Regions from separate parts of the Psychrobacter sp. 1176_08 genome, predicted to be linked through region 3. Evidence: predicted binding sites of a transcription regulator. Region 3 holds the regulator's gene; each other region holds the start of a gene.
The links. The regulator PhoB, encoded in region 3, activates phosphate uptake and scavenging genes when phosphate is short. The targets are predictions, from matches to a motif close to TGTCATNAANCTGTCATAA.
Positions count from the first base shown of each region.

Region 1: a site for PhoB is predicted at 2,544-2,562, ahead of pstS (phosphate ABC transporter substrate-binding protein PstS). Genes of this name have one in related genera too.
Region 2: a site for PhoB is predicted at 1,855-1,873, ahead of FW759_RS04280 (porin). Genes of this name have one in related genera too.
Region 4: a site for PhoB is predicted at 2,440-2,458, ahead of FW759_RS11020 (DNA translocase FtsK). Genes of this name have one in related genera too.

Region 1 is NZ_VXCU01000007.1:57,864-63,081, forward strand. It holds gene pstA (phosphate ABC transporter permease PstA) at 1-51, opposite strand, end outside; gene pstC (phosphate ABC transporter permease subunit PstC) at 122-1,075, opposite strand; gene pstS (phosphate ABC transporter substrate-binding protein PstS) at 1,293-2,471, opposite strand; TPP riboswitch at 2,726-2,855, shown strand; gene thiC (phosphomethylpyrimidine synthase ThiC) at 3,092-5,218, shown strand, end outside.
Region 2 is NZ_VXCU01000002.1:382,010-387,227, forward strand. It holds gene FW759_RS04275 (malate synthase G) at 1-1,467, shown strand, start outside; gene FW759_RS04280 (porin) at 2,011-3,102, shown strand; gene FW759_RS04285 (CTP synthase) at 3,296-4,930, shown strand; gene kdsA (3-deoxy-8-phosphooctulonate synthase) at 5,165-5,218, shown strand, end outside.
Region 3 is NZ_VXCU01000012.1:47,591-52,808, reverse strand. It holds gene FW759_RS13395 (M23 family metallopeptidase) at 30-620, shown strand; gene phoR (phosphate regulon sensor histidine kinase PhoR) at 679-1,758, opposite strand; gene phoB (phosphate regulon transcriptional regulator PhoB) at 1,843-2,547, opposite strand; gene dtd (D-aminoacyl-tRNA deacylase) at 2,673-3,128, opposite strand; gene asd (archaetidylserine decarboxylase) at 3,241-4,074, shown strand; gene FW759_RS13370 (DUF1287 domain-containing protein) at 4,172-4,723, opposite strand; partial or broken gene FW759_RS13365 (HD domain-containing protein) at 4,873-5,218, opposite strand, start outside.
Region 4 is NZ_VXCU01000008.1:917-6,134, reverse strand. It holds gene FW759_RS11020 (DNA translocase FtsK) at 1-2,391, opposite strand, end outside; gene trxB (thioredoxin-disulfide reductase) at 2,930-3,952, shown strand; gene aat (leucyl/phenylalanyl-tRNA--protein transferase) at 3,953-4,750, shown strand; gene FW759_RS11005 (MerR family transcriptional regulator) at 4,798-5,218, shown strand, end outside.

The DNA of each region.
Region 1 (5,218 bases), on a different contig from region 3:
AAAGCCTGTATTCGCTGGTAGTGGCGCATTGATTGTATTGTTAGAAAGCATAAAGTTTGTGTCCCGTTTTTTTGTCAATACCAATAACCATCAAAACTTCTCAAAACAACCAGATATCTATCTACCGATTGCCCGCTTTGCTGTCCATGCGCATCAGCATCAGCTTTGCAAGGGACAAGACGATGAAAGTAATGACAAATAGGATTAAGCCTAAATGGAGTAACGAAGCCAAATGCAGCTCACTCGACGCTTCAGCGAATTCATTGGCCAAGGCAGAAGTGATCGTGACGCCAGAGGTGAATAAGCTTGGGCTAATATTAAAGGCATTACCAATCAAGAAAGTCACCGCCATGGTTTCGCCTAATGCACGGCCCAATCCCAAAATAACACCGCCCACAACGCCCGCTTTGGTATAAGGCAAGATAATCTTAAACATGACTTCCCATGTCGTGGCACCCATGCCATAAGCCGACTCTTTTAATAAGTCTGGTACCACCGAAAAAACATCGCGCATGGTGGCCGCAATAAAAGGAATGATCATGATGGCAAGTACCAAGGACGCGGTAAATAAACCAAGCCCCATTGGCGCACCAGTGAATAGCTTGCCAATGATAGGCAAAGGCCCCACATGCTCGATAAACCATGGCTGAATGTGGTCGCCAAAAAATGGTGCAAACACGAATAATCCCCACATACCATAAATGATAGAAGGAATACCGGCCAAAAGCTCAATCGCGATACCCAAAGGCTTTTTTAAGAACTTCGGGCACATCTCAGTCAAAAAGATAGCGATACCAAAGCTGACTGGTACAGCAATCATAATCGCCACAAATGACGTCACCAACGTGCCGTAAATAGGCGCCAATGCACCGTATTCATTGGCAACCGTATCCCAGTTATTACTAGTATAAAAACCAAGTCCAAACGCTTGAATGCTGGGCCATGCTCCGATAATTAAGGAGACTAAAATACCGCCTAAAGATAGGAGTACCAGTATGGCAAAAGCCTTGGTTGCATTGACAAACAGCGTATCGTAACGTTTTTGTTTGGCCAATTGGGACCTTAAGTCATTCATAAGTGTCTCAGCGTTGTATAGGATCAAGTCAAAATGTTAGAAAGGTTACGCAGGTTTTATGACAGTAAACTTAAAAAGTAGGATGAACTATCTATAGAGACAACCCACCAGCATCGTCCTTAAATTCACTGTGATAAAACCTCTCAAACCGCTACCGGAGAATAGTGGTTTGAGAGGGCGTTTAGAGATGTATGAAACAGTCTCTAAAGTAGGTCAATTACTGAGCAGGCTTATAAACAGGCTGTCCATCACTACCTTTCACTTCATTCCATTTTTCTTTGAATAATGCGACGGCAGTATCAGAGAAAGGAACGTAATCTAACGCCATGGCATCATCATCGCCTTGGGTATATGCCCAATCAAAGAAGTTCAACACACCAGCCACTTGCTGAGGATTCTCTGGTTGCTTATGTACCAAGATGAAGGTAGCGGCAGCGATTGGCCATGCTTGAGCAGTCTCAGAATTGGTGATGACTTTATAAAAGCCTTCTTGTTTTGACCAATCGATGTCACCTGCCGCTGCAAACGTCTCGGCAGAAGGCTGTACAAAGTTACCGGCGGCATTTTTAAGAGCCGTATGTGACATGTTGTTTTGCTTAGCGTAAGCATACTCAACGTAGCCGATAGAGTTTTTCATACGGTTAACGTAGCTTGAAACGCCTTCATTACCTTTACCACCAGCACCTGTCGCAGAGGTTGGCCATTTAACCGTTTTATCAACACCAACGGTATCGTTCCAATCCGGTGACACTTTGGCGAGATAATCTGTGAAGTTAAAAGTCGTACCTGATCCGTCTGAACGGAAAACAGTAGTAATAGCCGCATCAGGTAGGGTCAAATCTGGGTTCATGGCTACAATAGCTGGGTCATTCCATTTACTGATTTTGCCTAGATAAATATCAGCCAATGTCTGACCATCCAATTTTAGCGCGCCTGGCTCAACACCATCGATGTTGACAATTGGTACAACGCCGCCAATAACGGTTGGGAACTGGATAAGACCAGATTCTTCAAGCTCTTCAGGCGTCATTGGCGCATCAGAGGCACCAAAATCGACTGTTTTTGACTGAATTTGTTTGATACCACCAGAAGAACCGATTGATTGGTAGTTGACCTGACCACCAGTATCAGCATTGTAGTCAGCAGACCATTTGGCATAGATAGGCTGTGGGAAAGAAGCACCTGCGCCAGTGATGTTCATGGCAATGTTTTCAGCAGACTTGAACCCTGAAGTAGCAGCAGATGCTGTGCTGGTGGTTGCATTGCCAGTTGTTTCAGTCGTTGCGGCAGCGCTACTGCTAGTATCAGCAGCCGGCTCTGTCGTATCGGTCGATTTGTTACACGCCGTAAGTACTAAGGTACAGCTGACGGCCACTGCTAATAACGAATAACGCATGTAAGACTCCTAAAGTTTGACAACGATACAAAAAAACATTGTTTGTGACATGCGAGCTATAGTGACAAGTTTTTATGACAGTTTAATGACAATGACTTTAATCTTTTAGTTTGGGCCATAACAGCGCATTATTCCCTTCTGCCTGCCTTTATAAGCTCAGTACATAAGGCAATGGTTTTTCGAGCCCGAGGTTTTCTTTAAATACCATTAGCCGTTATGACAGAATTTTGCTAGTATGAAGTTGATTTACAACACTGACAGACTCGGGGTGCGGTGTCATATTGGCCTGTTTTACCAAACAGTTGCCTTTATACATTCGCTGAGAGATCACCCGCCGAACCTGATGCGGTTAGTACCGACGCAGGGAAGTCTTAAGCCTATGTTCTATATGTACAAAGGGCGCGCAGAAATGCCTTTTTATTATTGCCAATGTTTGACAGCGGTTTTTTTACCGGTGTATGGCGCTAATAATTTGTGTCCATCAACCTTTTAGTGACTCACTACGTCTCGTTTCGGGTGTACGTTTGCTTTTTGATTGTATTTGTTCATGTCACATGGCTTTACCCCGCAGCTACTGGCGGTGTTGATTTTATTCAAAAACCAACACGCTAGGACAGCATATGAAACCTTCAAATATTCAGACAACGACAAACACTCAAAACCCTCAAGTCCATACTCCAAATAGTGACGCGCTTGTTAAGCCGACAACTATAGATGAGACCAGCAGCAAATCCGATAAAAAATCTGAGGCGCTAAAAACCCCTGCTCATCGTACGGCAAGTGATGCGCGTTTTGAAGAAGACGCCCGTGACCTTCATCGCATTCTCCCCGCATCTCGTAAAGTCTATATCGAAGGCTCGCGTCCTGATATTCAAGTACCGATGCGCGAAATTTCTCTTGATCCAACCCCTATTCAAGGCACAGATGAGGCGAATTGGGAAAAAAACCCGCCATTTTATGTCTATGACACCTCCGGCGTTTATACCGACCCCAATGTCGATATTGACCTCACCCGTGGCTTGCCAAAACTGCGCGAACACTGGATTGCAGAGCGCGGCGATACCGAACAGCTCAGCAGTTTATCCAGCTCATACGGACAAGCGCGCGCACGTGATATTAGTACCGCTAACCTAAGATTTGCTCATATTGATAAGCCGCGCCGTGCCAAAACAGGCAACGGCTTGTCAGGCAATGTCACGCAAATGTATTACGCGCGCCGCGGCATCATCACCCCTGAGATGGAATATATCGCCATTCGCGAGACGCAAAAGCAGCACGAGCTGACGGATACACGCCAACATGATGGCGAAAGCTTTGGTGCCAATACACCCAAAACCATCACACCTGAGTTTGTGCGCAGTGAAGTGGCAGCAGGACGCGCTATTATCCCAAATAACATCAATCACCCTGAATCCGAGCCGATGATTATCGGGCGCAATTTTTTGGTAAAAATCAATGCCAATATTGGCAACTCAGCGCTTGGCTCTTCTATTGATGAAGAGGTATCAAAGATGACATGGGCGACGCGCTGGGGCGCCGATACCATCATGGATTTATCAACGGGCAATCATATTCATGAAACGCGCGAATGGCTCATTCGCAACTCGCCTGTACCTATCGGTACGGTGCCCATCTATCAAGCGTTGGAAAAAGTCGATGGCGTGGCAGAAGATTTGACCTGGGAGATTTTTCGCGACACCTTGATCGAACAAGCTGAGCAAGGGGTAGATTACTTTACCATTCACGCAGGCGTCCTGCTTCGCTACGTCCCACTGACCGCCAAGCGCTTGACGGGTATTGTGTCACGTGGCGGTTCTATCATGGCACAGTGGTGCTTGGCTCATCATAAAGAGAGCTTCTTATACACGCATTTTGAAGATATCTGCGAGATTATGAAGCAGTATGATGTGGCGTTTAGTTTGGGCGATGGCCTACGTCCTGGCTGCTTGCAAGATGCCAATGATGAGGCGCAATTTGGTGAGCTACAGACACTTGGCGAGTTGACTCAAGTGGCTTGGAAGCATGATGTACAGGTGATGATCGAAGGGCCTGGGCACGTAGCGATGAACCGTATTAAAGAGAATATGGACTTACAGCTTGAGCTATGTGCCGATGCACCTTTTTATACCTTGGGGCCTTTGACGACTGATATCGCTCCCGGTTATGACCATATCACCAGCGCGATTGGCGCGGCGATGATTGGCTGGTTTGGCACAGCAATGCTTTGTTATGTCACGCCAAAAGAGCATTTAGGTCTGCCCAATAAAAAAGATGTCAAAGACGGTATCATCACCTATAAGATCGCTGCTCATGCCGCCGACCTTGCCAAAGGTCATCCTGGTGCACAAGCGCGTGACAACGCCTTGTCAAAAGCCCGCTTTGAGTTCCGCTGGGACGATCAGTTCAACCTCGCACTTGATCCAGATACGGCGCGAGAGTTCCACGATGAAACCTTGCCAAAAGACGCGCATAAATCTGCGCACTTTTGCTCAATGTGTGGACCGAAATTTTGTTCGATGAAAATCACACAAAATGTGCGTGAGTATGCAGCAGGATTGAATACAAAGGCCACTGACAAAAAAGTAGCTAACGAAAAAGTTGCGCCGCAATCAGGAGATTTGACCGATGCCGATCATCTGATTAAAGAAGTAGATACGGAACTTGTTGGGCAAGTTGGCGAAGCCAGCGTTGAGGAAGTCCGCCAAGGTATGGCGGAGATGACAGAAAAATACAATAAGGAAGGACGT
Region 2 (5,218 bases), on a different contig from region 3:
CATGTAGAGATTCAGATCGATGCCAGCCACCCAGTCGGTAAAGACGATCCGGCTAATATTAATGATGTGCTCCTTGAGTCAGCGATTACCGCGATTCAAGATTGTGAAGACTCAGTTGCTGCGGTCGATGCAGAGGAAAAAGTAGAGGTATATCGCAACTGGTTTGGTTTGATGAATGGCGACTTACAAGAAACCTTTGAAAAAGGCGGCAAGACTCGTACACGTAAGCAAAACCCAGACCGTGAATATAATACACCAGACGGCGGCAAGCTTATCTTGCCAGGTCGCTCATTGCTATTGATCCGTAACGTCGGTCATTTAATGCAAAACCCTGCTATTTTAGTCGATTTGGGTGATGGTTTAGAGGAAGTATTCGAAGGTCTGATGGATGGTTTGGTTACCCCACTATTGTCGCTCAATGATCTTAACGGTAGAAACGAGTTATCGAATTCACGTAAGGGTTCCATGTATATCGTTAAACCAAAAATGCATGGTCCAGAAGAAGTCAAAATGGCCAATGATTTTTTTAATGCCTCAGAGGATTTATTAGGCTTAAAACGTCACAGTCTTAAAATTGGAATTATGGATGAAGAGCGCCGCATGACGGTCAATCTAAAAGAGGCCATTCGCCAAGCGAAAGAGCGTGTAATCTTTATTAATACAGGCTTTTTAGACCGTACTGGTGATGAGATGCATACCAGCATGAATGCAGGTCCATTTGTGCCAAAAGGGGAGATGAAATCACAAGTTTGGCAACCAGCCTACGAGCAATGGAACGTCGACATTGGTTTAGAGACAGGTCTACAGGGGCATGCTCAGATTGGTAAAGGAATGTGGGCAAAGCCTGATGAGATGAAAGAGATGATGGAGAGCAAAATGGCGCATCCTCAATCAGGCGCTACGACGGCTTGGGTACCATCACCCACAGGGGCAACCTTGCATAGTATCCATTATCACCAAGTAAATGTTGCTGACGTACAGGATCGCTTAAAGTCGCGTGAGCGTGCAAGTTTGGATGATATCTTGACCATTCCATTGGCAAAAGACACCAATTGGACAGAAGAGCAAAAACAGCAAGAATTGGAAAACAATGCCCAAGGGATTTTGGGTTACGTTGTACGCTGGGTCAATCAAGGGGTTGGATGCTCTAAGGTGCCCGATATCGATGATGTGGGGCTAATGGAAGACCGAGCGACTCTGCGCATCTCAAGTCAGCATATTGCCAACTGGTTGCATCATGACGTGGTGAGCGAGCAGCAAGTGATGGAGACGATGAAGCGCATGGCCAAAGTCGTTGATGAGCAAAATGCAGCCGACAGCGAGTATCAACCAATGGCAGACAATTTTGATGGCTCTTATGCTTTTAAGGCCGCTTGCGATTTGATATTTAAAGGACGCGAGCAACCTAGCGGTTACACTGAGCCACTATTGCATCAAGCTCGTCTCGATTTGAAGGCAAACTGCTAAGCTTATTTTCCTTTATTGCACCTAATAATAAAATATATCGTTTTCGTTAGCGCTATTTATTCGTATATAAATAGCGTGTTATTTACGATGGTAAGGGTATATTCGTTAAGGTGGTTTCAATTTATTAGTAATAATATTAATCAATAGAATCCTTATCTAGTTGACTGGATAGGGATTTTTTTTGGCGCTTTGATTATTGAGTGATAATTTTATGATGATAAATTGATAAGTTTAAAAAGCGAAAAAATATGTTGCAAATTATGTCAAAGTTGTTATGCTTGTAATCGAAGTATGAGTTTGGTAACGGATGTTACGCAACAGACCGATAAAGACCTAAGTTTACATGGCAGTTACTTTTTTAATCCCAGTTATGTAAGTCATGGTTTTTTTCATCTTACTGTAATAGAACTTCGCCACACTTGTTTCTGACTAATCTCGGTAGCCAGTTACACATTATATCTTTGAGGATTTGTGACGATACCATTGTGAGCACCAGCTAATAATAGCTCGCTTATTACTAAAATTGTAAAGTGGAGATACCCCATGAAAAAACTACTTTTAGCTACAGCAGTTGCTGCCCTATCTGTATCTGCAGCCAATGCAGCACCTACTGTCTATGGTAAAGCATTCTTAGCGGCTGATTATGTTAATACCGATTTTGATTCAAACACAGGTTTTCCTGCTTTCAACTATGATGAAGATACAGTAGAGATTAACTCTCATGCTTCACGTATCGGTATCAAAGGCTCTGAAGCCATGACTGCTAACACTGATGTTATCTATCAGTTAGAGTATGGCACGCGCATCGATGGTGATAACAATGGTTTCACTAACCGTGATACGTATCTTGGTGTTGTAAACAAGCAGTTTGGTGAGGTCCGTGTTGGTAAAAACCAATCAAGCTTAGCTAGTATTGACAATGTTGTTGTTGGTCAAGGTTACTGGGATAACCTAGGTACTACACAAAATGAAAACGAAGCTGTTGATGCATTGAACATGGCGGATAGTAACCGTATCCCAAGTTCAGTGATTTGGACTGCGCCTAAGTATGATGGCCTACCATTACAATTTACAGCAATGTATAGCTCTGACGATGCAAACAACAATGACAATGCTGGTTTCGGTGTTGCTGCTATGTTTGATCAAGGCACAGGCTTTACTGCTGGTATTGCATATGACAAAGATCAAAACATTGAGGGTGATATCATCCGTGCTACAACTAGTGTTGATCTAGGTAAATATATCGCAGCGCCTGTAACACTTGGTGTTTTATATCAAGTAGCTGATTATGATGGTGTTGATAACTCAAGCGATAGTAAGAAAGAAAAAGGTTTAATTGTTAGTGGTCAAATGGGCTTAACTAACTTTGCTCGTCCAGCTTCTATTTATGCTCAGTACAACAACACTAGCAACCTAAACGGTTTTAATAACTCTGATTCAGACCAAATCGTTGTTGGTGGTAAATACTTCTTTAAAGACAACATCATCATGCATGCTTATGCTGGTATGAATAAAGCTGATAATGCTGCTTATACATGGACTGATAGTTCACGTGAAGAGAATGATCAATTAGTTCGCACGTCTGGCGATGCTAAAGTAGTTGTAATTGGTACTGGTCTAGAATACAAATTCTAATCTAACCATTAGAATCTGATTATAAAACTCATCCTTCGGGGTGAGTTTTTTTTGTTATGCCTGTTTCCAATAGTGAATACGTTATAATAGCGACGGGTTGAAAACGAAGAGTTTTAAAGAGTTTGTGTTTTGCTCTATATTTTATGACGTATTTTTAGTAAAATCCTTCTTTACCAATTACCGACAGAATACTATGACCAAGTTTATATTTGTGACCGGTGGGGTAGTGTCCTCACTAGGAAAAGGTATCACCGCAGCCTCTCTTGCAGCGGTCTTAGAAGCACGTGGCGTGACCGTCACAATGACCAAGATGGATCCGTATATCAACGTTGATCCAGGTACGATGAGCCCGTTTCAGCATGGCGAAGTGTTTGTCACCGAAGATGGTGCAGAGACGGATTTAGATTTGGGTTATTACGAGCGCTTTTTACGTCATTCAAAAATGAGTAAGAGCAACAACTTCACCAGTGGTCGTATCTACCAAAATGTTCTCAATAAAGAGCGTCGTGGCGAATATCTTGGTGGCACGGTACAAGTTATCCCTCACATCACCGATGAGATTAAAAATAAAATCTTAGCCAGTGGTGAAGGTTACGACATTGCTATCATCGAGATTGGTGGTACTGTCGGTGACATCGAATCGTTACCTTTTATGGAAGCAGTGCGTCAAATGCAAGTAGAGCTTGGTCGTAATAGAGCCATGCTCATGCATCTAACGCTGGTTCCTTATATTGCAAGTGCAGGCGAAACCAAAACCAAACCAACGCAGCATTCAGTAAAAGAATTGCGTTCTATTGGTTTGCAGCCAGATATCTTAATCTGCCGCTCTGATCACCATATCTCGCAAGACAACCGTCGTAAGATTGCTCTATTTACCAACGTTGAAGAGCGTGCAGTCATCATGTGTGAAGACGCACAAAGCATCTATCAAATACCGCGCACCCTTCATGAGCAAGACCTTGATGATCTAATCTGTGAGCGCTTTGGTCTTAATGTACCAGAAGCAGATTTGAGCGATTGGGATAAAGTAGTCGAAGCTCAGCTCAACCCTGAAGAGACAGTAACCGTGGCAATGGTTGGTAAGTATGTCGAGCTGCCTGATGCTTATAAATCTATCAACGAGGCGTTGTTACATGCAGGTATCACTCATAAGCTTGATGTAAAAATCGACTATATCGATGCTGAGCTTTTAGAAAGCGATGACAGTCTGTTTGCTCGTTTGAGCCACGCTGATGCAATCTTAGTGCCAGGTGGATTTGGTGAACGTGGTACCAATGGCAAAATAAAAGCCATTACTTATGCACGTGAAAACAAGGTTCCCTATCTAGGAATCTGCCTTGGTATGCAGTTGGCTGTGATCGAGTACGCTCGTAATGTGCTTAAAATTGATGCCAATTCTTCTGAGTTTGATCGCAAAACCGCAGAGCCTATTATCGGTCTTATCACTGAATGGTTAGATGAGCGCGGTGAGCTACAGATTCGCAGCGATGATTCTGATCTTGGTGGTACAATGCGTTTGGGCGCGCAGCAAGCCGAATTGGTTTCTGGTAGCAAGCTAAGCCAAATTTATGGTGCTAACAATATCACTGAGCGTCATCGTCATCGTTATGAGATGAACAACCGCTACATAGAGTCACTAGAGCAATCAGGTATGACGATTTCAGGGTATTCTGCTAAGCAGCATTTAGTAGAGTCTGTAGAGATTCCTGAGCATCCATGGTTTATCGCGGTACAGTTCCATCCAGAATTTACCAGCTCACCACGTGGTGGTCATCCACTGTTTAATAGCTTTGCAAAAGCAGCAAAAAACTTCAGCGACACTAAGTAATTGTAGAATATAAACAACCCTTAGAATTGTATCGCTCTATGTATATTAAAAAAGACTGATCTTCGGATTGGTCTTTTTTTGTGGGTGTATTTTTGTATTTGGGACAGAGGTTTTGATTTTAAATCAGCAATAATGGCGAATATTGGGTAATTACGCTTGTACACTTTTTTTAACGACGCTATCGGTTACAATATGGGATAGAAATATTGATAACAATAAAGAGGAAACTTTTTAATGGAAAATTCATTAACGGCACAATCACACATTGACCTTAACACGCCTGACAAC
Region 3 (5,218 bases):
ACACTATATAAGAAAGATAAGAGGTATTGATGCAACCGACAGACAACAGCAAGCCACCCCGCCCGACATTGATAAGCCGTGTGCTCAGCGTGTTGATTAAAGCAGTTGTACTGTTGGCACTATTATTTGTATTCGATCGATTATTGCCAACCATCAGCCAACAAACTCAATCTTTTGTGATGGAAAAATGGCAGCAATTAAGCCTTTTGCAACAAGACCCTCCTGCTGCAAACAGTTTACCCAACCCGCTACCAGAGCAAGGATTGGCTGATACATGGGGCGCGGCTCGCAGTCAAGGTCGCACACATGAAGGGATTGATATCTTTGCTCCGAGGGGCACGCCAATACAATCAACAACGCAAGGGATTGTTAGCAAAGTGGGGAATAATAATTTGGGCGGTCGCGTCGTTGTCGTCGTCGGACCAGGCGGTGCAGGACATTACTACGCGCATTTAGAAGACTATGCCGATATCTCTCCCAATGACTGGGTAAATGCTGGAGATATCATCGGTTATGTTGGTGATAGCGGTAATGCCAAAGGCACCCCACCTCACCTTCATTATGGAATTTATATTAATGGTAGTGCTGTGAATCCCTATCCACTCATGCAAAAAGAGTGATGCCTGTAGCGTTCGTTCCTACAAACATTATTGGTAGTAACAGATAGTATAGATAGCATCAGCCTGTAGAAGCCGTTCGGACATAAGCTGCTGGGAAAACCACACTAAATGTCGACCCCACCCCTTCTACGGATTCAATTTGCAAACTGGCTTCGTGTTGATACAAAACGTGTTTTACAATAGCGAGACCCAACCCTGTACCACCGGTGGCGCGGCTACGCCCTTTGTCGATGCGATAAAAGCGCTCCGTTAGACGTGCGATGTGCTCTGCTGCAATACCAATACCATTGTCTTCCACGGCAAATCGGCAGCCTTCTGAGGTTTTTGTCCAGCTAATGGTTATATTACCACCCTTGGGTGTGTACTTAATGGCATTTATCACAAGGTTAGATAAGGCACTGTTTAGGTACATCTCAGAACCATATAGCCCATCATAAGTGTCTATCTGCAAATGGATGATATGCCCGTATGCTTGGTTGTATGCTTGCGCATCGTCATACACATGGGTCAGTAGTTTGGTCATATCAATATAGTTGAGCTCGTGAGTTTCTTCGATTTCAATTCGAGACAACAACAATAGATCATTCACAATTCTATTCATACGCGCCGTTTGCTGACTCATAAGCTCAAACCCGCGTCGCCAATGCGGCGGCATGTCTGGCTGATCTGAGAAATTCTCTAAATAGCCCATCATTACAGTTAGTGGAGTACGTAATTCGTGCGAGACATTTGCCACAAAGTCACGACGCATCTCTTCTAAATGCTGCAAGCGTGTCACATCATAGATAATCAGTAATTTTTGGTCACCAAAAGGCGTGAGTTCACATTTCAGGTAGCGTTTAGGATCTTGCCAAGATTCTATGTGTACACCCTCACTGAGAGCCGTAGTGGTCGCTTGATAGTACTGACGAAACTCAGGTACTCGAATGAAATCAAAAATACTTTTGCCTGCATCGCCTACTTGTAGTGACAATAAATCTTGTGCCGACTGATTCCACCACTCCACATTGTCATCTTGGTTGAGCAAAATCACAGCATCTCGTAAAGCCAGTAAGGCGCTTCTGATTTTTGTCAATTGATCCGAGGCGTGTTGGTGAGAAACTGATTCTGATGGACTCTGTTGATTATTTTTTGTCATTATTGTGCTCATTCATCATCCCTACTACTTTTTTGCTGTGTCATCTTAGGTTGCGACTGCCATGAGACTTCTAATTAGGCTAAGCTATATCGGCGCCATGATATTAGAAAATCGATAGCCTGTACCGCGAACGGTCTGTATCAACGTATCACAGCCGTAAGGTCTTAATATGGTACGCAGACGTTTAATATGGACATCGATGGTTCTGTCCTCGATATAGACGTTGCCGCCCCATACTTGATCTAGTAGCTGTGTGCGCGTATAAGCACGCTCTGGATGACTCATAAAAAATGCCAATAACCGATATTCAGTAGGGCCCAATTCAACCACTTTACCCGCTACTGTCACACGTTGACTTCTTGGATCCAAACTGAGCTTGCCGACTTCGATAGATTTATCACTGCTGAGCGCATTACTACGCCGCAGCACCGCCTTGATTCTAGAGATAAGTTCGCGCGTCGAAAAAGGCTTGGTCATATAATCGTCAGCACCTGCATCCAGACCATGAACTTTGCTGTCTTCTTCGCTCTTTGCCGTCAGCATAATGACGGGTATTTCAGAGAGCAGATCGTCGTTTTTTAACATACGGCAAAAATCCACGCCACTCTTATCGCCTGGCAACATCCAGTCTAGTAGAATCAGCGCTGGTCTATGATCCACGACTTGTTGATGCGCTTCTGACACATCGGCGGCTTGTAGACTATCAAACCCAGCCATCTCTAGCGTCATGACCACCATTTCACGAATCGCAGGTTCATCTTCAACAATCAAAATTTGCTCGTTATACATACAGCACTCTCAGTGTTAAGTACAAAGTTTAGCACGTAAAAGGCGATACATATTCGCCAGCTTTTATCTATTAAACGGATTAATTGTGACAGCTTGATGACAGTTATTATTCAGTATGACATAAACTACCGGACTTCTAATATGAAGTTTAATGGGCCATCATTGATGCTCTCAACTTGCATGTTAGCACCAAACTGCCCAGTAGCAATGATAGGATGCTGACTCTTTGCATACTCAATCAACTGAGCAAACAGCACTTGTGCTGCCTCAGGTGCCATCGTCCCACCAAAATCAGGCCTGCGACCTTTGTCGGTTGTGGCCATTAAGGTAAACTGCGATACCAATAACAATCCGCCATTCACTTGCTGGACATTTTTGTCCAGTTTACCGACCTTGGCAGGATCGTCGTTATTCTCAAAAATACGATACGTCAGGATTTTATCAATCATGCGCTGCGCGGTTTGTAGGTTATCATCGTGTCCTAAACCAATATAAGCCAATAGTCCATGCTCAATGGCACCGATATTAGACCCCTCAACCACGACACTCGCGCTGCGTACTCGCTGTATAAGTGCTTTCACTCCCTAACTCCTTACAGATTATGGCCATACAATCATACGCTGTCCATGATAAAATATGGCTATTTACTTGCCTATTATTTATTACACCACACTTTATTTTGGTAGCCCTATTATGAATTTATTCACCACCTTACAACAGCTTGTCCCACAACAGAAGCTAAGTAAAGTTGCTGGACGTTTGGCCGCCAGTCGCCATCCTTATGTCAAACGCACTTTTATTCGTAGCTTTGCAAAAGCATATAATGTCAGCTTAGATGAGTATGAGCGCCAAAGCCTCAATGCCTATGAAAGCTTCAATGATTTTTTTACGCGTGAGCTAAAGGAAGACGCTCGTCCTATCGACACCACAGCTAACGGTATTGTAAGTCCCGCTGATGGAGTTATCTCGCAGTTAGGACAGATTAATGACCATAAAATGCTGCAAGCAAAAGGTCGTCATTATGACGTTGGGCAACTGCTTGCTGATAGTGAAGATGGTCGTTATTTTGCTGATGGTAGTTTTGCCACTGTGTATTTAGCGCCCAGCAACTATCACCGTGTTCATATGCCATTTGCTGGTACATTGACCAAAACTCGCTACGTGCCCGGTACCTTATTTTCGGTGAACAATACCACTGCGGCCAATGTCCCTGACTTGTTTGCGCGAAATGAGCGTTTGGTTTGCATGTTTGATACTCAGTACGGCAAAGCGGCAGTGGTGATGGTAGGCGCTATGATTGTCGCTGGTATCGAAACCGTAGCGACTGGCAAAATTGCCCGTACTGATGATGTACAAGAGGCCAATCATGACATGCGCTTCGAAAAAGGCGATGAGCTTGGGCGTTTTTACCTAGGGTCGACGGCGATTGTCATACTACCAAAAGCAGCAAACGCTGACTGGGAAAGCACCATGCAAGCCGATAGTTTTGTAAAAATGGGACAGTTATTGGGTGTCACCAATTCGTAATTTATCTCTGTCATAATAAAAAATAAAAGCCCAGTGAGGCGTCAATAACGACGTTTCATTGGGCTTTTTACTTATAACTGGTATATATCAATGACAGTTAGTAGCGGAAATGCTTGAGAATTGGGTACGAGTACAAAATATTTTCTTCTTGAGTACCACGTCCGATATTATGAATAATCAATGGCGTACCATCAGCGGCCTTTTTGTCGGAGACGATACCGATATGAGGTAAACTGTCCTTCGGCAACCGCCACGTCACTATATCGCCTGCTTGAAAACTGTCTTTGTCAGTAATCGATAACGTTTGTCCCTGTCTCTCAAAAAACACTTCAAGATTGGGTACACGGCGATGGTCGATATTTTTGTCGGTCGATTTAAGTCCCCATCTTTTTGGATAAGCTGACCAGTTGGACTTCATATCATGGTTGACCAGCTGTTGAAGATCGATATTTTGCAAACGATACGCGCGAATGATGACATCGGTGCAGACTCCTGTTTCTATGGGTACGTCACCTCGCGGAAAATCCAACTTACGATAAGCAGGATCATAGCTTGTGGTCACGCCAATTTGTTTTTTGGCATCGTAGGCCAATTTATCGCCATCACTAATAGGCGTCGCAGCTTGCGCCATATGCGCAAGGCTCAGCATGCTTACAAGGACAAGTGATTTGCATAGTTTTCTATAAGTTACAGATAGACTCATTTATTGACTTCTCTTTTGTGACGCTAATGATCAATATGTTAGCAAGGGTAAATTATAGGTAAGTTGAATAATATGAAGAGGATAATGGGTGTTATTTATGAGTCAATCAGCCACCCTTGATGCGTTGCATACTCGATATTTTCTGTGAGCCAATCATGAATCACAGGGAAGCTGTGCTCAATAAATGCCAATGCTGCTGCCACTTGCGAACGCGTGACGTCAGATTCAATCCACGTTTTTCCCTCGGTATTTAGATTAAGTAAAAACGGTAACAAACGATCAACGACTCTGAGCAGCTGGGTCTCTTTGCTGCTACCTGTCTCTTGTTCTTCCCAAATCTAAGCGAGATTGGCAATCCCATTGCCGCGTTCTGCTTGCAATCGAGCGATACCAGCACGCTCTTCGATGTGGGCGGCGTTACGACTGCTGGCAAATAAAAAG
Region 4 (5,218 bases), on a different contig from region 3:
TAACTGCTTTGGATCAATCAAGATAAGACGCAGCTCATTGGGCGTGTATTTGAGTAGCATCGACAACAACATGGAGTTGACCAATACCGATTTACCCGAACCAGTCGTACCTGCAACCAACATGTGCGGTGCCCGTGCAAGATCGGTAATAATTGGATTGCCACCAATGTCTTTACCCATCGCCATACTGATTTGCGCTTTGGGGTCTTTGAACTTCTCGGTATTGAGTAGCTCAATCAAACGCACCATTTCACGCTGTTTGTTAGGTACTTCGATACCAATATAAGGCTTGCCAGGAATCACCTCAACCACACGCAAAGACGCCATCGATAATGAACGCGCCAAGTCACGTGAAATACCCGTAACCTTGCTGGCTTTAATACCGGGGGCCAGCTCAACTTCAAAGCGCGTCACGACAGGACCGGGGATAGCATTAACCACCGACGCTTTTACATTAAATTCTTGTAACTTGATCTCTAACAGCTCAGAGAGCTGCTCAAGCTCAGCTATGGTATAGCTAGGCTTACGATCTGGATCTGGCTTATCAAGAATAGACATCTCTGGAATAGGCGTAAGGCTGCTGCGATATTGTGCCGTCTGCATCGAGCGTGACTTTCGACTAAAGGCATCATCATCGCTAATATGCGGCATGATTGATGTATCAGTGTCTTCATCTTCTGGCATCATATCAGTGATATGGTTGCTGCTATCCCCTTCTGGTACGGCAAAACTCATCGTCGGTTTGACTGGCTGCGTGTTTTTCGCAGCATTAGCAACATCAATCGTGTCTACTGTTGGCGCTGCTGTTGGATTGGTAGGCGGTGTATTGGTTGGTGTCATATCTATCGCTTCTGACACGGCGGCTACGCTGTCTAATACTGGCGAAGCAACTGCTAATGCCGCCACCTCGGTTGACGTATCACTGTTTGATAACTCAGCCTGACTGCTAGACAGAGGCTCATTGGGCTGAACGGTTTCCGTTTGCATAGCAGGTTCTAAAACATCAGCATGCTCTGCTAGCCATGCATCTGCTAAGGTATCCACGGCTATTGTAGTATCTTCTGATGTTGATAATACAGCGTCAGTACTGGCTGTTTCGTTATAAAGTTGCTCCTCGACAGAAGGCTGAATGATCTTTGTTTTAGGTCTCGCAGTGGTTGGTTCTACAGACGGCTCTGCCTCTATTGTAGAAGTAGATGCTGGCGTAGATTCCGCTATCACTTCTAAATCTGTTGGCTCGTTTTTAACGAATTCATTTTTTAACGATTCACTTTTTATAGGCTCAGGGCTCATATCATCAGAAATCAGAGCAGCAGTATCAGAATGACTCATGCTATTGGCACTGTAGGCCATCTGCTCACTCGCCAACAAATCATCGACCGTATTGGCATCATTCCATGCAAAGCTTGGTTCAACTTTACGGACAGGCGCTATGACAGGATTTGATGATGAATGTGTTTGATTATCTATACTCTCAGTCGTACCATTTTTTAGTGGTTCAGTCTCTAAAGGATCAGGTTTTTCATGACCAGATAAGGCAGTCTGGGTTGCTGTTGTGGCTTGTGTCGCTGCGGCCATAGAGGCTCTGACACTATCAGAAAGCCCAGACTTCACCAAAAAGTCTGATAAGACGTTGCTAAATCGACCGCTTTTATCGGTCGCCTGCTCAGAAGATTGCAAGGCCAAGGGCAACTGCTCATAAGCTGGCGCTTCTTGATCTGGATTCGCCCCTGTGGTGACTTTGCCCTTCGTGTTTAATACTTCTCTGTTTTGAGTGACTGCTACGGTCTCTTGTGTGCTTTCTTTTTTTACGCCTGAACCAAACCAAGACAGGGCGGTGATTTTCTGATAAATCGTCAGCCAATGAATGTTAAAGGCAAAGGTCGCGGTGAGGACGACAAACACCATCAAGAAAACCACACTCCCCCACTGCGTTAAGAGCTGTGCTAAGCGTACCTGCAACTCAAGACCAATAATTCCACCCGCCACTCCTTCAAGTGCTGTCGCGGTAGGATTGGTGAATTGTTGCACTAAGGCCACGAGTTGAGCAAATAAGGCACTGGCACTTAATAATAAGAAGACATAAGCGACCAAACGCATCAGCCAAAACGTAGGCTTGTTGTCCCACCAAATAAGGATAGACTCATAAATCAAAAATGCCAGCAGCCACCATGCACCAAAACCAAAGAAGCTGTAGAGCAAGTCGGACAACCACGCACCTGTCTCACCGCCCATATTATTAATTGTGGTCATATCACTACTGATGTGTGACCAACTCGGATCGTTACCCGTATACGTCATCAAAATGACGAACAGATAAACGGCCAGTATTAACCCAAGGAGGGTAAATATTCCTTTTTTCAAATACTCAATAAGCGGTGCTGATATCACGTAAGATCTGCCTTGTTATTAATACTAAATGGTCGCCGCATGACTAAGCCTAATCATGCTGACATAAAGTGCTGACATAAATATACCTAGCAACAGGGTTAAGAGCCATTATTGATCCCGACAATGGTGAATAACGATGGTCTTTTTACTCTAACTGTACTTGGCATAACTTCTTATAATAACAAATAGATAGGTATGGTGGCGACAGTCTTCTAAAGAAAGCAGGCAAGAAAGTCAGTCAATCTGCGATTTATGCATAAAACCGTACAATTAGTACAAACAGCTGATAGGATAACGCTAACAATTTTGCGTAAACTCTATAAAATAACCATTATTTATTAAGGCCAAACGTCAAGGCAAACATGCTTTGATTATAGTGATGCCTGTGTTTGTTTTAGCAAACTTGCACTTTTGGGTCTATGCCCTTATGTTATTATCACATTGCAATTAAACAAACCAAAACAGTCTCATTTTTTGAAATTTTTTATAACATTTATCATTCTTATTTTAATTCGTATATTTAGCAAGGAACAAACTCATGGCAACTGACAATACAGCCCCACGTCACGAAAAGCTTATTATTCTAGGGTCAGGCCCTGCTGGTTACGCCGCTGCAGTGTATGCAGCACGTGCCAACCTCAAACCTGTGATGGTCACAGGCTTAGAAGTGGGTGGACAATTAACCACCACTACAGAAGTCGATAACTGGCCAGGTGATGCTCATGATTTAACGGGCCCTGCATTAATGGAGCGCATGAAAGCTCATGCCGAGCGTTTTGGTACTGAGTTGGTCTATGATCATGTTAATGAAGTCGACCTAAATGTACGTCCTTTTGAATTGGTCGGTAATAATGGCACTTACACTTGTGATGCTTTGATTATCTCAACAGGCGCGTCTGCTCAATACTTGGGCATAGAGTCAGAAACCAAGTTTAGAGGTTTGGGTGTATCAGCTTGTGCCACTTGCGATGGTTTTTTCTATAAAGATCAAAAAGTCGCTGTGATTGGCGGTGGTAACACTGCTGTAGAAGAGGCTTTATACCTGTCTAATATCGCGTCTGAAGTGACGCTCGTGCATCGCCGTGATAGCTTACGTTCTGAAAAAATTCTACAAGACAAATTATTTGAAAAAGCCAAAAATGGCAATATCAAAATCGAGTGGAATCATCAAGTCAAAGAAGTCGTTGGTGATGATATGGGCGTGAATGGTGTCATCATTGAGTCTATGATTGATGGCAGCACCAAACAGCTAAATACCATGGGTATGTTTGTGGCGATTGGTCATAAGCCTAATACAGATTTGTTTAAAGATCAGCTCGATATGAAAGACGGCTATCTTGTAGTCAAAAGTGGCCTAAATGGTAACGCCACGCAAACCAGTATTGAAGGCGTGTTTGCTGCTGGCGATGTTGCAGACCATGTGTATCGTCAAGCCATTACTTCTGCAGGCACAGGCTGTATGGCAGCGCTGGATGCTGAGAAGTACCTGGACGCTATTGGTGAAACGATGGCAACTGACCACACCTATGCATCGACATTGACCGCTGATCAAGAATCCTAAATGGGCAATATCACTCTACCAAACGATCAAAACATCACGCCTGAGACCTTAAAAAGTCTTGGGCGTTATGACTTCCCTGATCCTACCTCTATCGATCCTGAAGGGGTTGGTCTTGTTGCTGTGGGCGGCGATTTGGCATCTGACACGCTGATTTCTGCTTACGCGCAGGGACTGTTTCCTTGGTTTAATGAAGACGAGCCCATCGCTTGGTGGTGTCCTGAACCAAGATGTGTGGTGGTGCCCTCCGACTACCAACCAAGCAAGTCTTTACGCAAACAAGCAAGACGCGAACGTTGGCAGTTGACCTTGAATCAGGCATTTGATGATGTCATCCGTGCCTGTAGCTTACCGCGTAGTGATGGGCTTCCTGAAGGTGAGCACACTTGGATCCATGAAGAGATGATTGAAGCCTATACCAATCTTCATGCGCAAGGCTTTGCCCATAGCATTGAGGTATGGAATGATCAAGGACAGCTTATAGGTGGACTTTATGGCTTAAAGCTTGGCGGCATATATTTTGGCGAGTCCATGTTCCATTGTGCATCCAACGCCTCCAAGCTGGCTTTTTGGGGATTAATGCGGCTATGCGAACAAAGTCAGGTCGCTCTTGTTGACTGTCAGTTACCGAATGATCATCTGATGAGTTTGGGTGCCACTACCGTACCTCGAGCTGAGTTTCTTACTCAGTTAGATACTTTAATAAGGGCCGGCTCGGTCAAATGGCAAAAAGACGCTTATATACCACTAGCCGTCTCATTACTTGATACACCAACCCCTTGGCAGCGTAAATTGAGTTAATTGTTCCTACTGTCTTATTCCCACTCATAGCTTCCAACGAGAGTATTATGTCCCCTGACAATTCCTTTTTATTGATTGGTGCTCTAGCAACAAAAGCCAATACAACTAAAGATACTGTGCGCCACTATGATCAACTAGGCTTACTAAAATCTCGCAAACGTCAAGCAGGCTCACGTCTATATACTGAGTTCCATCCAGAATGCGTGGAACGTATTGAACTGATCAAAAGCGCACAGGCTATTGGTTTTACCCTGACTGAAATCAAAGACAGTCTTAATGATTATTACGACGGTCAGCTCGATATCGATCTGCAGCTGATGCTTACTCAGCAAAAATTGGCACAAGTACGAAAGCAACAGGCCAACATCAGTGTGATGGTAGAATTGCTCAGCGAGCGTGTCGAGGTACTAGAGTATATGAAAGCAGATCATGGCTCCAAAATTGACGTTGAAACGTGCAAAAAAAAAT